Regions from separate parts of the Rhizobium sp. YTUHZ045 genome, predicted to be linked through region 1. Evidence: predicted binding sites of a transcription regulator. Region 1 holds the regulator's gene; the other holds the start of a gene.
The links. Region 1 encodes PhoB, which activates phosphate uptake and scavenging genes when phosphate is short. Its sites were predicted from a motif close to TGTCATNNANCTGTCAT; they were not measured.
Positions count from the first base shown of each region.

Region 2: the regulator PhoB is predicted to act here: its motif matches at 4,246-4,262, upstream of NMA58_RS21085 (DUF1045 domain-containing protein).

Region 1 is NZ_CP101432.1:161,939-169,353, reverse strand. Features, by position in the region: gene argF (ornithine carbamoyltransferase) at 1-860, opposite strand, end outside; gene NMA58_RS00845 (aspartate aminotransferase family protein) at 898-2,097, opposite strand; gene NMA58_RS00840 (GcrA family cell cycle regulator) at 2,522-3,055, shown strand; gene phoB (phosphate regulon transcriptional regulator PhoB) at 3,301-3,984, opposite strand; gene phoU (phosphate signaling complex protein PhoU) at 4,110-4,823, opposite strand; gene pstB (phosphate ABC transporter ATP-binding protein PstB) at 4,868-5,683, opposite strand; gene pstA (phosphate ABC transporter permease PstA) at 5,699-7,021, opposite strand; gene pstC (phosphate ABC transporter permease subunit PstC) at 7,018-7,415, opposite strand, start outside.
Region 2 is NZ_CP101432.1:4,315,376-4,322,790, reverse strand. Features, by position in the region: gene phnC (phosphonate ABC transporter ATP-binding protein) at 1-842, shown strand, start outside; gene phnD (phosphonate ABC transporter substrate-binding protein) at 931-1,836, shown strand; gene phnE (phosphonate ABC transporter, permease protein PhnE) at 1,902-2,861, shown strand; gene phnE (phosphonate ABC transporter, permease protein PhnE) at 2,869-4,212, shown strand; gene NMA58_RS21085 (DUF1045 domain-containing protein) at 4,354-5,049, shown strand; gene NMA58_RS21080 (alpha-D-ribose 1-methylphosphonate 5-triphosphate diphosphatase) at 5,063-6,202, shown strand; gene phnN (phosphonate metabolism protein/1,5-bisphosphokinase (PRPP-forming) PhnN) at 6,199-6,804, shown strand; gene NMA58_RS21070 (GrpB family protein) at 6,814-7,320, shown strand; gene NMA58_RS21065 (DNA translocase FtsK) at 7,356-7,415, opposite strand, start outside.

The sequences.
Region 1 (7,415 bases):
TCCGCTTCATCGAAGACCACGGATTGCGGGCCGTCGATCACCTCGTCCGTCACTTCCTCACCGCGATGCGCCGGCAGGCAATGCATGAACAATGCATCCTTGCCGGCCTTGGCCATCAAGGCCGCATTGACCTGATAAGGCTGGAAGACGTTGTGACCCCGGGCCCGATGTTCCTGATTCATGGAGACCCAGGTATCGGTCACCACGCAATCGGCACCTTCGACCGCACGGTCGGCATCATGGCAGAGCATGACTTCGGCGCCCTCATTGCGGGCCCAGTTCAGATAGTGATCCTTGGGCTCGGAACCAAGAGGCACGGCCATGTTCATGCGGTAGCCGAAGCGCGCAGCCCCTTCCACCAGCGAATGCAGCACATTGTTGCCGTCGCCGGTCCATGCGATCGTCTTGCCCTTGATCGGGCCGCGATGCTCCTCGAAGGTCATGATATCGGCCATGATCTGGCAGGGGTGGGTGTCGTCCGTCAGCGCATTGATCACAGGCACGGTCGCGTGCTCGGCGAGCTCCAAAAGCCTGGAATGCTCGGTGGTGCGGATCATGATCGCATCGACATAACGCGACAGCACCTTGGCGGTGTCGCCGATCGTCTCGGCGCGGCCGAGCTGCATTTCAGTACCGGAGAGAAACAGCGTTTCGCCGCCGAGCTGGCGCATGCCGACGTCGAAGGAGACGCGGGTGCGGGTCGACGGCTTCTCGAAGATCATCGCCAGCATCTTGCCGGCGAGCGGCTTGTCGCCCTTGCCGGATTTGAAGGCCTGCTTGCGGGCGAGCGCGTCGTTCATGATAGTTCTGAGGTCGGCCGAGGTGACGGCCGAAAGATCGAGGAAATGTTTAGGAGCCATGTTCTTACCTGTCGTGCGCCCGAAGGCGGCGATCCCTTCAAGCCGTCTTCTTGATCTTGGCGGCGCGGATGCTCTCGGCGGCGCGCTCGAGGCGCACGAGCCCCTCGCGGGCTTCTTCGGCAGTGACCACCAGCGGCGGAAGAAGGCGGATGACGTTGTCGCCGGCCGGCACGCCGAGCAGATGCGCGGCGCGGATCGCCTGCAGCAACTCGGCCGAGGGAACCGCAGCCTTGACGCCGAGCAGAAGCCCCTCGCCTCGGATATCCTCGATCACATCGGGATACCGATCCTTGAGCGAGGCCAGCCCCTGGCGGAAGACGAGCGCGACGTCGCGCACATGCTCAAGGAAGCCATCGGCGAGGATGACGTCGAGCACGGCACTGCCGACCGCCATGGCCAGCGGATTGCCGCCATAGGTCGAACCATGCGTGCCGGCCTTCATGCCGGAGGCAGCCTCGGCCGTGGCAAGGCAGGCGCCGAGCGGGAAACCGCCGCCGATGCCCTTGGCAACGGCCATGATATCGGGCGTGATGCCGGACCATTCATGGGCGAAGAGCTTGCCGGTGCGGCCGACGCCGGTCTGGACCTCGTCGAGGATCAGCAGCAGGCCGTTTTCGTCGCAGATCCGGCGAAGCGCCTTCATGAATTCGCCGGTGGCGGGGCGCACGCCGCCCTCGCCTTGCACCGGCTCGATCAGGATTGCGGCCGTCGCATCGGTAATGGCGGCGCGGACGGCCTCGATGTCGCCGAACGGCACCTGATCGAAACCCGGAGCCTTGGGGCCGAAACCTTCGAGATATTTCTCCTGACCGCCGGCGGCAATCGTCGCGAGCGTGCGCCCATGGAAGGCGCCCTCGAAGGTGATGATATGGAACCGCTCGGGATGGCCCTTGGAAAACTGGTAGCGGCGCGCGGTCTTGATGGCGCATTCGAGCGCCTCGGCGCCCGAATTGGTGAAGAACACCTTATCGGCGAAGGTAGCGTCCGTCAGGCGCTTGGCGAGGCGCTCCTGGCCGGGGATTTCATAGATGTTGGAGAGGTGCCAGACCTTGTCGGCCTGCTCCTTCAACGCCGCGACCACATGCGGGTTGCCATGGCCGACGGAGGTGACGGCGACACCGGCGCCGAAATCGAGATAACGCTCGCCGCTCTCGGTGATCAGCCATACGCCCTCGCCTCGCTCGAACCGCAGCGGGGCGCGAGAATAGGTGTCATAAAGCGGCGCGGCTTCAGCCATGGCGCGGGTCTCCCGTTCAATGTTCTCTTGCACGGACTCCGGCTAACAGAACCAGGTCCAAAAAATCAAAAATGCCGCCTTTCGGCGGCGAGCGGTACTATTTCCTTTTCGCGCTGCAATGTCAACAAAACTGCCGCCTTAGCCTATGCAGCAAGCTTGTGCAGCGGCACTTTCGGCCTTCAACAGGCATTATTGCAGAAATGCCACGCAGAGGCAGCAAGTTGGGGAAAACTTGAAATTCGATTCATCCGGATTCCCGCGACTCTTGTCACGGAGTCAGCCTCACACTAGGTTAAAGTTCAATTACTAGACTGCATGCGGCGGAACTAGTCACCAAAATTGATCAAGCGTTTCTTGTTTCGGAGGCTTCCGGGACAACGGTGAGGGATTCTGCCATCACCAACGCAAAAGGTGGAGACAGGGCATGAACTGGACAGACGAGCGGGTCGAGAAACTCAAGAAGCTTTGGGCCGAAGGACTGAGCGCCAGCCAGATTGCTGCGCAGCTTGGCGGCGTCAGCCGAAACGCCGTTATCGGCAAGGTGCACAGGCTCAGCCTTCCCGGCCGCGCCAAAGCCGGCGGCACGGCCACCGCGGCGCGCACGCCGAAGCGCCAGACGTCCGCGCCGCGCGCGCCGAATTACGCCTCCCGGATCACCACCCGCACCGTGACCCGTCAACAGGGCGCAACGATGCTGAAGGAAGAGATCGAGGTCGATGCCGTCGACGAAATGGAATATGTGCCGGCCGGCAATGTGGTCGTGCCGATTTCTCGCCGCCTCGGCCTGACGGAGCTCACCGAACGCACCTGCAAATGGCCGGTCGGCGACCCGCTCAAGGAAGATTTCCATTTCTGCGGCTGCGAGTCCCCCGACAATTCTCCCTATTGCAGCTATCATCAGAAGCTTGCCTATCAGCCGATCAACGAAAGGCGCCGGGCCGCGGCACGGGTCAGCTGAGAAGGCGACATCGCCGGACATAAAAAACGGGCCGAGCGGCCCGTTTTTTATGATTGGAGTGGAAGCGCTGGGGTTGCCCCTCATCCGGCTGCCGCCACCTTCTCCCCGCACGCGGGGCGAAGGGACATGCCGCAACCTCTCCGTTCCCCGCCGACCTTTCGCAGGGCACGTCCCCTCTCCCCGTCAGAACGGGGAGAGGGCTAGGGTGAGGGGCAAATCTTTGACTTTAGCAGCAGTAGAAACCCTCAGGCTTCCATCGAATAACCCGCGCCACGGACGGTGCGGATGACGTCCTGCATGTTGGAGAAGTTCAGCGCCTTGCGCAGGCGGCCGACATGGACGTCGACGGTGCGCTCGTCGACATAGATGTCGTGGCCCCAGACGCCGTCGAGCAGCTGCGAGCGGGAAAAGACCCGGCCCGGCGACGACATCAGGAATTCCAGCAGGCGAAACTCGGTCGGGCCGAGGCGGACTTCGCGGCTCTTGCGGTGGACGCGATGGGTTTCGCGGTCGAGCTCGATATCGCCGCATTTCAGCACCGAGGACAGCACCTCGGGACGGGCACGGCGCAGCATCGCCTTGACGCGAGCGACGAGCTCGGGGGTCGAGAAGGGCTTGACGACATAATCGTCGGCGCCGGTGGACAGTCCGCGCACACGCTCGCTCTCCTCGCCGCGCGCCGTCAGCATGATGATCGGCAGTCGCTCGGTTTCCGGCCGCATGCGCAGGCGCCGGCAGAGTTCGATGCCGGAGACGCCGGGCAGCATCCAGTCGAGGATGAGCAGGTCGGGCGTGCGCTCCTGAAGCCTGATTTCGGCCTCGTCGCCGCGCAGGATGGTATCGACCTCGAAGCCTTCGGCTTCGAGATTATAGCGAAGGAGCACGCTGAGGGCTTCCTCGTCTTCAACAACTGCGACTCTCGGGATCATGCGTGTCCGTCTCCTCGCGCACAAGCCTTAAACCGGGGTTCTAAGCAGGCGTCCTGCGCAAATTCAGAAATTGGCTGCGACCTCTTTGCGCGCCCCGAACGGGCGCGCACGCAATCTTGGAAGGATTATTCCGTCGCGGCGCCAACGGTGTTGGCGCTGTCATCCTTCGGACGATCGCCTTCCGGCTGGGCGCCTGTCGCCATGTAGTAGATCGTCTCGGCGATGTTGGTGGCATGGTCGCCGATGCGCTCGATGTTCTTGGCGCAGAAGAGCAGATGCGTGCAGCTCGTGATGTTGCGCGGATCTTCCATCATGTAGGTCAAGAGCTCGCGGAACAGCGAGGTGTACATGGCGTCGATCTCGTTGTCGCGTTCGCGGATGGCGGTCGCCTTGTCGGCAGCGCGTGTCGTATAGACGTCGAGCACTTCCTTGAGCTGGACAAGCGCCAGCTCGGAGAGATGCTCGAGACCGCGGGCGAGCTTGCGGGGAACGCCGGTGCTCTGCACGGCGATGACGCGCTTGGCGGTGTTCTTGCCGAGGTCGCCGACGCGTTCGAGATCGGCGGCGATGCGGATCGAACCCATGATTTCGCGCAGGTCCGCGGCCATCGGCTGCCGGCGGGCGATGGTGACGATCGCCTTGTCGCCGATTTCGCGCTCGGTGTGATCGAGGATCACGTCGTCTGAGATGACCTTCTGCGCCAGCGCGGTATCGCCGTTGACCAGCGCCCGGACGGATTCGGCGACCATCTGTTCGGCCAGGCCGCCCATTTCGGAAATCCGCCTGGACAGGAACTTCAGATCATCATCATAGGCAGAATAAATATGTGTCGATGCCATGGGGCTTTGTCCTCGAATAAGGGGAAGGCTTCGGATGGCCGTGATCAGCCGAAGCGACCCATGATGTAGTCCTGGGTACGGGGATCGTCCGGATTGGTGAACATCTTGTCGGTGTCGTTCTCCTCGACAAGATTGCCGAGGTGGAACATGGCGGTGCGCTGCGAGACGCGCGCGGCCTGCTGCATGGAGTGGGTGACGATGACGATCGTATAGTTTTCGCGCAGTTCGTGGATCAGCTCCTCGACCTTGGCGGTGGCGATCGGGTCAAGGGCCGAGCAGGGCTCGTCCATCAGGATGACTTCCGGGCTGACGGCAACGGCGCGGGCAATGCACAGGCGCTGCTGCTGACCGCCGGAGAGGCCCGTGCCGGATTCGTGCACGCGGTCCTTGACCTCGTTCCAGAGCCCGGCGCGCTGCAGGCTGCTCTCGACGATCTGGTCGAGATCGGCCTTCGACTTGGCGAGACCGTGGATGCGGGGGCCGTAGGAGACGTTTTCATAGATCGACTTCGGGAACGGGTTCGGCTTCTGGAAAACCATGCCGACGCGGGCGCGAAGTTCGACGACGTCGATATCCGGATCATAGATATCGTCGCTGTCGAGCGTAATCTTGCCGGTGACGCGGCACCCCTCGATCGTGTCGTTCATGCGGTTCAGGCTTCGCAGGAAGGTCGACTTGCCGCAGCCCGAGGGGCCGATCAGGGCGGTTACGGTGTTTTCGCGGATGTTCAGGTTCACGTCGAAAAGCGCGCGCTTCTCGCCGTAGTATACGGAGACATCCTGTCCGATCATTTTATACGGGACGTTGCTCATCTTCTGATCCAGCGCCTTTTCAACTGCAGCTTCCGTCAGCATGTTCATGATGTTTGACTCCGTTTACCAGCGGCGCTCGAAGCGACGACGCAAGAGGATGGCGCCCATGTTCATGACGACCAGGAACAGGAGCAGGACGATGATGGCACCCGAAGTACGCTCCACGAAGGCACGTTCGGCCTCGTTCGCCCACATATAGACCTGCACGGGCAAGGCCGTCGAGGGCTCGAGCGGTGTCGCGGGCGCATTGGCGACGAAGGCGACCATGCCGATCAAGAGCAGCGGCGCGGTTTCGCCGAGCGCGTGCGCCAGGCCGATGATCGTGCCGGTGAGGATGCCGGGCATGGCAAGCGGCAGGACGTGGTGGAACACCATCTGCATCTTCGAGGCGCCGAGGCCGAGAGCTGCAGCGCGGATCGAAGGCGGCACGGCACGCAGGGCCGCGCGGGTAGCGATGATGATCGTCGGCAGGGTCATCAGCGTCAGCACCAGGCCGCCCACCAGAGAAGCCGAGCGCGGCAGGCCGATGAAGTTGATGAAGACGGAAAGGCCGAGCAGACCGTAGACGATCGACGGGACGGCTGCGAGGTTGTTGATGTTGACCTCGATCAGGTCCGTCAGCCTGTTCTTCGGCGCAAACTCCTCGAGATAGATCGAGGCGGCGACGCCGATCGGCAGCGACAGAACCAGCACGATCAGCATCAGGTAGAGCGAGCCGATGAGCGCGACGCCGAGTCCGGCGGCCTCCGGGCGGCTGGAATTGCCGTTGACGAAGAGACCGGTGTTGAACTGCTTCTGGAGAGTGCCGCTCGCCTTCAGCTGGTTCATCCAGTTGACCTGCTTGTCGTTGACCTTGCGGTTCTTCTCATCGACGGAAAGATCGATCTGGCCCTTGTTGGCGCTGTCGATATTGGCATCGGCGAGCAGGGTGACATTGACCGTCTTGCCGATGATCGAGGGATCGGTGACAACCAGATCGCGCAGCTGGATCGGCGCGCTCTTGGAGAGCATGGCGGTTGCATCGCGCGCATCCGGACGGCTCGATGCATTGATGTTCAGCTGCTTGACGATCGCGTCGCGCAGCAGAACCGGATAGTTGGCGGCAATCAGCACCGAAGGATCGGTTGCCCGCTTGCCGTTCGGATCGATCGTCTTTTCGGCGAATTCGATCGGCAGGGTGATCGTCGTCTGCTGGAAGGCGGTGTAACCTTTGCCGATCACCGTCCACAGCAGGACGAAGAGGAAGATAAGGCCGAAGGCGATGGCGGCGATACCGTAGGCCTGGAACCGGCGCTCGGCGGCATAGCGGCGCTTGATGCCGATATCACGGCGGGCCGGCGCTTTGGAAACGGTGGCACCGATGGCGGGAGAAACAATATTCGTCATTCGTACTGCTCCCGGTATTTGCGCACGATGTAGAGCGCATAGATGTTGAGGCAAAGCGTGATGCAGAACAGCGTGATGCCAAGCGCGAAGGCAACCAGCGTCTGCGGCGAGGTGAACTCAAGGTCGCCCGTCAGCTGGTTGACGATCTTGACGGTCACCGTGGTCATCGGCTCGAAAGGGTTGATCTGAATGCGGGCGGCGACACCCGCGGCCAACACGACGATCATGGTCTCGCCGATGGCGCGCGAGGCGGTCATCAGCAGCGCGCCGACGATGCCGGGAAGCGCGGCCGGCAGGACCACCTTCTTGATGGTTTCGGAGCGTGTGGCGCCGAGACCGAGCGAGCCATCACGCAGTGCCCGCGGCACGGCGGTGATGATGTCGTCCGACAGCG
Region 2 (7,415 bases), 350 kb from region 1:
TCGAGCTGAAGGATGTCACCCGTCGTTTCGGAAAAAAGCTCGCCGTCGATGCCGTGACCCTCACCATTCCCCAGGGTCAGATGGTCGGCATCATCGGCCGCTCCGGCGCCGGCAAGTCGACGCTGCTGCGCATGATCAACCGCCTGCAGGAGCCGAGCTCCGGCTCCATTCATTTCGCCGGCGTCGAGGTCTCCGGGCTTCGCGGCCAGGCATTGCGCAACTGGCAGCGCGACTGTGCGATGATCTTCCAGCAGTTCAACCTGGTGCCGCGCCTCGATGTCCTGACCAATGTCATGCTCGGCCGCCTCAATCACCGTCCGACGCTTCTGAGCCTCCTCAACATCTTCACCCGCGAGGAGCGCGTGCATGCGATCGCGGCACTCGAACGCCTCGGCATCGAGCAGACGGCGCTGCAGCCGGCCGGTACGCTTTCCGGCGGCCAGCAGCAGCGCGTGGCGATCGCCCGCGCGCTGATGCAGAACCCGAAGATGGTGCTCGCCGACGAACCGATCGCCTCGCTCGATCCGCTGAACGCCAAGATCGTCATGGATGCGTTGCGCGACATCAACGAGCGTGAGGGCATCACCGTCATCACCAATCTGCATACGCTCGACACCGCCCGCAACTATTGTGAGCGCATCGTCGGCATGGCCAGCGGCCGCGTCGTCTTCGACGGCAAGCCCTCGGAGCTGACGGCCGAAGCAGTGAAGGAAATCTACGGCACGGACAAGGACGGCGCCGGCATCGACGAAACGATGACCTCGACCTCCATCAATATCGCTCCCGAGGGCGCCAACAATCAATCCGCCGGCGTCCAGCCGCTGGCGTTGGCTGGTCTCTGACAGAGGCGGCCGCGATCGAACGCCCGCGTTAAGGGCACACTTCTTCGTAACGGGAAGGCCGGAGACACCGGTCGATAGGAGAGAACGCATGTTGAAGAAAGCACTCTTTGCGGCAACGGCGCTGTTTGCGCTCGCCGGCGCCGCCAATGCCGCAGACCTCAAGGAATTCCGCATCGGCATCCTTGGCGGCGAAAATGAAACTGACCGCCTGCGCAACTATGCCTGCCTCGCCGACCACCTGAAGCAGGAATTCGGCTTCGAGAAGGTCTCGCTCTTCCCGGCCGCCGACTATGACGGCGTTATCCAGGGCCTGCTCGGCGGCACGCTCGACTTCGCCGAACTCGGCGCTTCCGGTTACGCCTCCGTCTACCTGAAGGATCCGAAGGCTGTTACGCCGATCCTGACGACGCAGCAGAAAGACGGTTCAACGGGTTATTACTCGATCGGCCTCGCACTGAAGTCCTCCGGCATCAAGACCATCAAGGACGCCAAGGGCAAGAAGCTCGGCTACGCCGATCCGGACTCCACCTCCGGTTACCTCGTGCCGCTGACGCAGATCCCGAAGGACACCGGCATGCCGAACGACAAGTTCTTTGCCTCGACCCAGTTCAACGGCGGTCATGAAAACAACCTGCTTGCCGCCTATGACGGCAAGGTCGATGTCGCCGTCGACGACTCGTCGGGCATCGGCGACTTCAAGGATGGCTACACTTCCGGCACGTTCCGCAAGGAAGTCGACAAGGGCGCCGTCGATCCGAACAAGCTCGTTGAAGTCTGGCGTTCGCCGCTGATCCCGAACGGCCCGCTGGTCGTGCGCAACGCTCTCGGCCAGGAGTGGCAGACGAAGCTCGCAGCCTTCTTCACGGCCCTGCCGGAAAAGGATCACAAGTGTTTCTCGGCTGTCGAAGGCGGCGACTACAAGGGCTACGCTCCCGTCAAGCACGACTTCTACAAGGCCGTCGTCGAAGTTCGCAAGGCGGCCATCGGCGGCTGATCGCCTTTTGAATACGGGGGCGGCTGACAACGGCCGCCCTTTGTTTGTTATCGCGCGGAGCGTCCATGACCATTGCCGACACACAGCCGCACATGCAGAGCACGCAGGAGATCGGCACCGCCTGGGACCGGATGGTCGCCAAGCGCCGCTTCTACACCGTGCTCGGCCTGGTTATCCTTATCGCGGCTTTCGTGAGCTCCGTCCGCTTTGCCGATGAGAGCAATGCCGGCCATTTCTTCGAACGCCTGCCGCACCTATTCGACTTCCTGAGCTGGCTCATCCCCAAGGATTGGAACGACGTCTGGCGCGCGATCTTCGACATAGCGAGCGTCAACGACAAGGGCGGCGAGGAATTCAACTTCATCAAAGGCCGCGTCTATATCTCGGGAGACTTCTACATCCCGGAATATTTCGAGCTGATGATCATCACGATCAACGTGGCGCTGATCTCGACTATCATCGCCTTCGTCTTTGCCGTGCCCTTGAGCTTCTTTGCGGCGCGCAACCTGACGAGTTCGTGGCCGCTGCGCGTCTTCACCAAGCGGCTGATGGAATTCCTGCGCGCCTTCCCGGAAATCGTCATCGCCGGCCTATTTTCGGCGATCCTGTCGATCGGGCCGGTCGCCGCCATCATCGCCATCACCCTGCACACGATCGGCGCGCTCGGCAAACTCTTCTACGAGGTTGCCGAAAACATCGACATGAAGCCGCATGAGGGGATGAAGGCCGTTGGCGCCAACTGGTGGGAGCGGGTGCGCTTCGCCGTCCTGCCGCAAGTGCTGCCGAATTTCACCTCCTATGCGCTGCTGCGCCTGGAGATCAACGTGCGCGCCTCGACCATCATCGGCGCCGTCGGCGGCGGCGGCATCGGCGAAGAGCTAAAGCTTTCGATCTCGCGCGGCTTCGGCGCAAAGACCGTTGCCCTCGTACTCCTGTTGTTCGTGACGATCATCGCCGTCGACCAGTTCTCCGCCTGGCTGCGCCGCCGTCTCGTCGGCGAACACGCCTTCCTTCTGCAACATTGAGGCCGCCATGACGGTGATCGACGCAAACCGCATGCAAGAGATTGAAGCGCGCTATCCGGAATATTTCCACCGGTCGTTCCGCCAGCGTTTCGGCGGGCTGATGATCCTCATTGCGACCCTCCTCTACGGCCTCTACGCCGTCTGGTTCTTTGACCTGCCCAAGCTTCTTGCCGAAGCTCACTGGGAGCGCGTCGGCATCTATCTCAGCCAATGGGTGAGTTATGATGTGCAGCCGGACTTCCGCATCCAGGACGACGGCTCGATCGAGGTGCGTTATCCCCGCTTCTCGCCGCTCGGCGACAATCCGCATCCGGACTGGGTGGTCAACAATCCCGATGGCAGCATCACCGTTTCCGTCAGCGGCACCAGCCGCAGCATCACCGTTTCGAAGAGCGAAACGATCGTGACCGCGCACGGCGTCAGCGTCCCGGTCAACGTTTCGAGCGGCGCGCCCCAGGTGGTCGGCCCGGTGCCGAGCTGGATGACGGTCTATGACGACAACGTGCTCGCTGATCTCGGCTTTGCCGGCGACGTCAGCATTTCCGTTGATCGCGTGAAAGTTCGCAAGCGTTTCCTCGGCTGGGCGAATTTCCTCTTCGACACGCAATCGTCATTCTTCGACAAGCCGGTCGGCGACGTCCTTGGCCTCATTGTCTCCGGCCCGCGCATCAAGCCCGACCAGTCCAACCTGTCGCTCGCTTTCGATGACATCTGGAACAACAGCGAATGGCAGCACGGCGACGTCTGGACCAAGCTTTTCCAGACGATCGTCATGGCCTTTCTCGGAACGCTGCTCGGCGCGCTTGCCGCCTTCCCGCTCGCCTTCCTGGCGGCACGCAACATCACTCCGAACCGCCTCTTGAACCAGATTCTCAAGCGCTTCTTCGATTTCCTGCGCTCTGTCGACATGCTGATCTGGGCGCTTTTCCTGACACGCGCCTTCGGCCCAGGGCCGCTTGCCGGCAGCGGCGCGATCTTCCTCACCGAGACCGGCACGCTCGGCAAGCTTTATTCCGAGGGGCTCGAGAACATCGACAACAAGCCGCGGGAAGGCATCAAATCGACTGGCGCCCAGACCGTGCTCGTCCATCGTTACGGCATCATGCCGCAGATCGTCCCCGTCATCGTCAGCCAGACGCTCTACCAGTGGGAATCGAACGTGCGCGGCGCCACGATCATCGGCGCTGTCGGCGCAGGCGGCATCGGCCTCAAACTCTGGGAGGCAATGCGCACCAACGCCAACTGGGAAAACGTCGCCTATATGGTCATTCTGATCCTGATCGTCGTCTTCCTGTTCGACGCGGCTTCGAACGCGCTGCGCCATCGGCTGATGGGCACGAATTCGCACTGAGCACTCGATGAAGGCCGGTGGCGGCCCGGCCGTCATCATCATTCTGTCACGGAAATCTTTTAGCCGGGAGCCTGCTTGCGGTTCGCCGCCAAATCACTGCACATTGCGCTCCCCGTTTCGACGATCCCCAGGACAAAATCCTTGCGCTACGCTCTCTATTTTTCGCCGCCAAAGGATGACCCTCTGACCGGCGCGGCTTCGCTCTGGCTCGGCCGCGATGCGTTCAGCGGCAAAACCTATCCTGCACCCGCACATGAGACGCTGAGTGCGGCAGAGCAGTTCGAGCTGACTGCCGACCCGCGACGCTACGGCTTTCATGCGACGATCAAGGCGCCGTTTTCGCTTGCCGCTTCTGTCACCGAAAAGGATCTCATGGCCTTTGCCGAGGAGTTTGCCGCGCGCACGCCGGCTTTCGAGATTCCCGAACTGGTGCTTGGCCAGCTCGGCCGCTTCTTCGCCCTTGTTCCCGGCTCTCTTCATCAACCTCTTCAGGATTTCGCCGCGAAGGTGGTAAAGTCATTCGAGCCGTTTCGCGCGGCGCTCTCCGAAGCCGATATCATCAGGCGTAACCCGGAGAAGCTCAGCGAAAGCCAACGCGCCAATCTGCAGCGCTGGGGTTATCCTTACGTCATGGAGGATTTCGGCTTTCACATGACGCTAAGCGGCCAGGTCCCGGAGACACGCGCCGAGGTGATGAAAGCGATTCTGACCGAGCGCTTTGCCGGTTTCACCGGCCGGCCGCTTTCGATCTCCGGTCTAGCCGTCTTCATCGAGGAGACGCGCGGCGCCCCGTTCGAAGTTCGTTCCTGGCTGCCCCTTGCCGGCGCCAAAAACTGAAAGACCTGACAATATGAGCAAAGAAACCGTCTTTTCCAACGCCCGCATCGTTCTCGAGGACGACATTCTTTCAGGATCGATCCTCATCCGCGACGGCAAGATCGCCGATATCTCTGAAGGCAATTCGGTAGCCGGCGAAGATTTCGAGGGGGATTACGTCATTCCCGGACTTGTCGAACTGCATACCGACCATCTCGAAGGCCATTATCAGCCGCGTCCGGGCATTCGCTGGCACAAGACGGCTGCCGTCCAGGCTCATGACGCCCAGATCGTCACATCGGGCATCACGACGGTCTTCGACTGCCTGCGCATGGGCGCGGACGAGGACGGCGGGTTCGAACATGGCGAGATGCGCGAAATGGCCGACGCCATCCAATCGGCGGAGAAGGAAGGCAGGCTGCGCGCCGAACACCTCATCCACCTGCGCTGCGAGGTATCGGCCGACAATGTGCTTGAACATTTCGCCGATTTCGAAAATGATCCGCATGTGCGGCTCGTCTCGCTGATGGATCACGCGCCCGGCCAGCGGCAGTTCCAGACGATGGATCAATATATCTTCTACTACCAAAAGAAGCGTGGTCTGAGCGATGAGGCCTTTGCCCGTTTCGTCGCCAAGCGCCAGGCGGAATCGGCGCGCAATTCGACGCCACATCGAAACGCCATCGCCAAGGTCTGCGCCGAGCGCGGCATCACGGTCGCAAGCCATGACGACGCCACACTCTCCCATGTCGACGAGGCGATCGACAATGGCGTGCGCCTTGCCGAGTTTCCGACCAGCTTCGATGCCGCCCGGGCATCGCACGAGCACGGCATGAGCGTGCTGATGGGGGCGCCGAACATCGTGCGCGGCAAATCCCATTCCGGCAACATCGCCGCCCGCGATCTCGCCGAAATGGGCGTGCTCGACGTTCTGTCCTCCGATTACGTACCGCTCAGCCTGCTGCATGCACCCTTCATCCTTGCCGACGAGGTGGAAAGCATCACCCTTCCGAAAGCGATCGCGATGGTGACGTCGACGCCTGCCCGCACCGTCAGCCTCAATGATCGAGGCCGGATCGCGCCCGGGCTGCGCGCCGATCTCGTCCGTGTCCACCGCTCGCACGGCGTGCCGGTGACACGCTCCGTCTGGCGCCAGGGACGCCGTGTCGCATGACGCCGCACGAACCCCATGCGGCTGCTGGAGCCGAACGCGGCATCATGGTCGTCGTCGTCGGGCCGAGCGGCGCCGGCAAGGACACGCTGATGAACCTCGCTGCGCGGCGTTTTTCCGGCCGCGACAACGTCCATTTCGCCCGCCGCGTCATCACCCGCCACCGCGATGCCGGCGGCGAGGATCATCTTTCCGTCTCCCTTCAAGGCTTTGCCGCCATGGAGCAGTCAGGCTCCTTCGCCGTGTGGTGGGAGGCGCATGGCCTGAAATACGGCATTCCGGCCGAAGTCTCGGTGGCGCTGTCGAGAGGCCATATCGTCGTGGCCAACGGCTCGCGCTCGGCGCTTCACCGCTTCCAGGCCGCTTTCCCGCGGCTGAAGGTCATCAATGTCACGGCCCGTCCCGAAGTGCTCGCCAGCCGGCTGGAAGCGCGCGGCCGCGAGACACATGAGGACATCATGGCCAGGCTTGCCCGCGGCCCGCTGACCGTGCGCGGCGACTATGACGTGACGGAACTCGACAATAGCGGTTCGCTGGAAGAGGCCGAACAGAAGATGATCGCGATTCTGGACGAATTGCTGGCCGAAGTGCAGCGACCACAGTAGGGAGGCAGGATGCGCGCCATCAAAGTCGTCGATTACGACACTTCCTGGCCACTGCTCTTTGCCGCAATCAGCGCCGAGGTCTCCGTCCTGCTCGGTGATCTCGTGCAGTCCATCGACCACATCGGCAGCACATCTGTGCCTGGACTTGCAGCCAAGCCGAAAATCGACCTCGATGTCGTCGTGGTATCTGACGACGCCTTACCGGCAGCGATAGAATTGGTACGCGCTGCCGACTTCACCTTTCACGGTGACCCTCACGGAGACGGCCGCTGGGTCTTTACCCGTAACCGCGAGGCTTGCGGGTACAGGCTCTATGTTTGCCCGCCCGATAATCCCGTGCATCGGCAGCGCATCCTGTTTCGCAACTATCTCCGAGACCATCCCGCAAAGGCCAAGGCCTATGCCGACCTCAAACGCCGCCTGGCCGCGGAGGCGGACGGCGATTGGGATTTCTATACCGGCGGCAAGACCGAGTTCGTCGAGGAAACGATGAGATTGGCTACGTCGAAAACATGAAACCGGAATGCGCCGCGCACTCCGGCCATCGTCGATCAATCGCCCTCGCCGCGTCCGGATACGATCTCGCGCTTGCCGACATGGTTTGCCGGGCC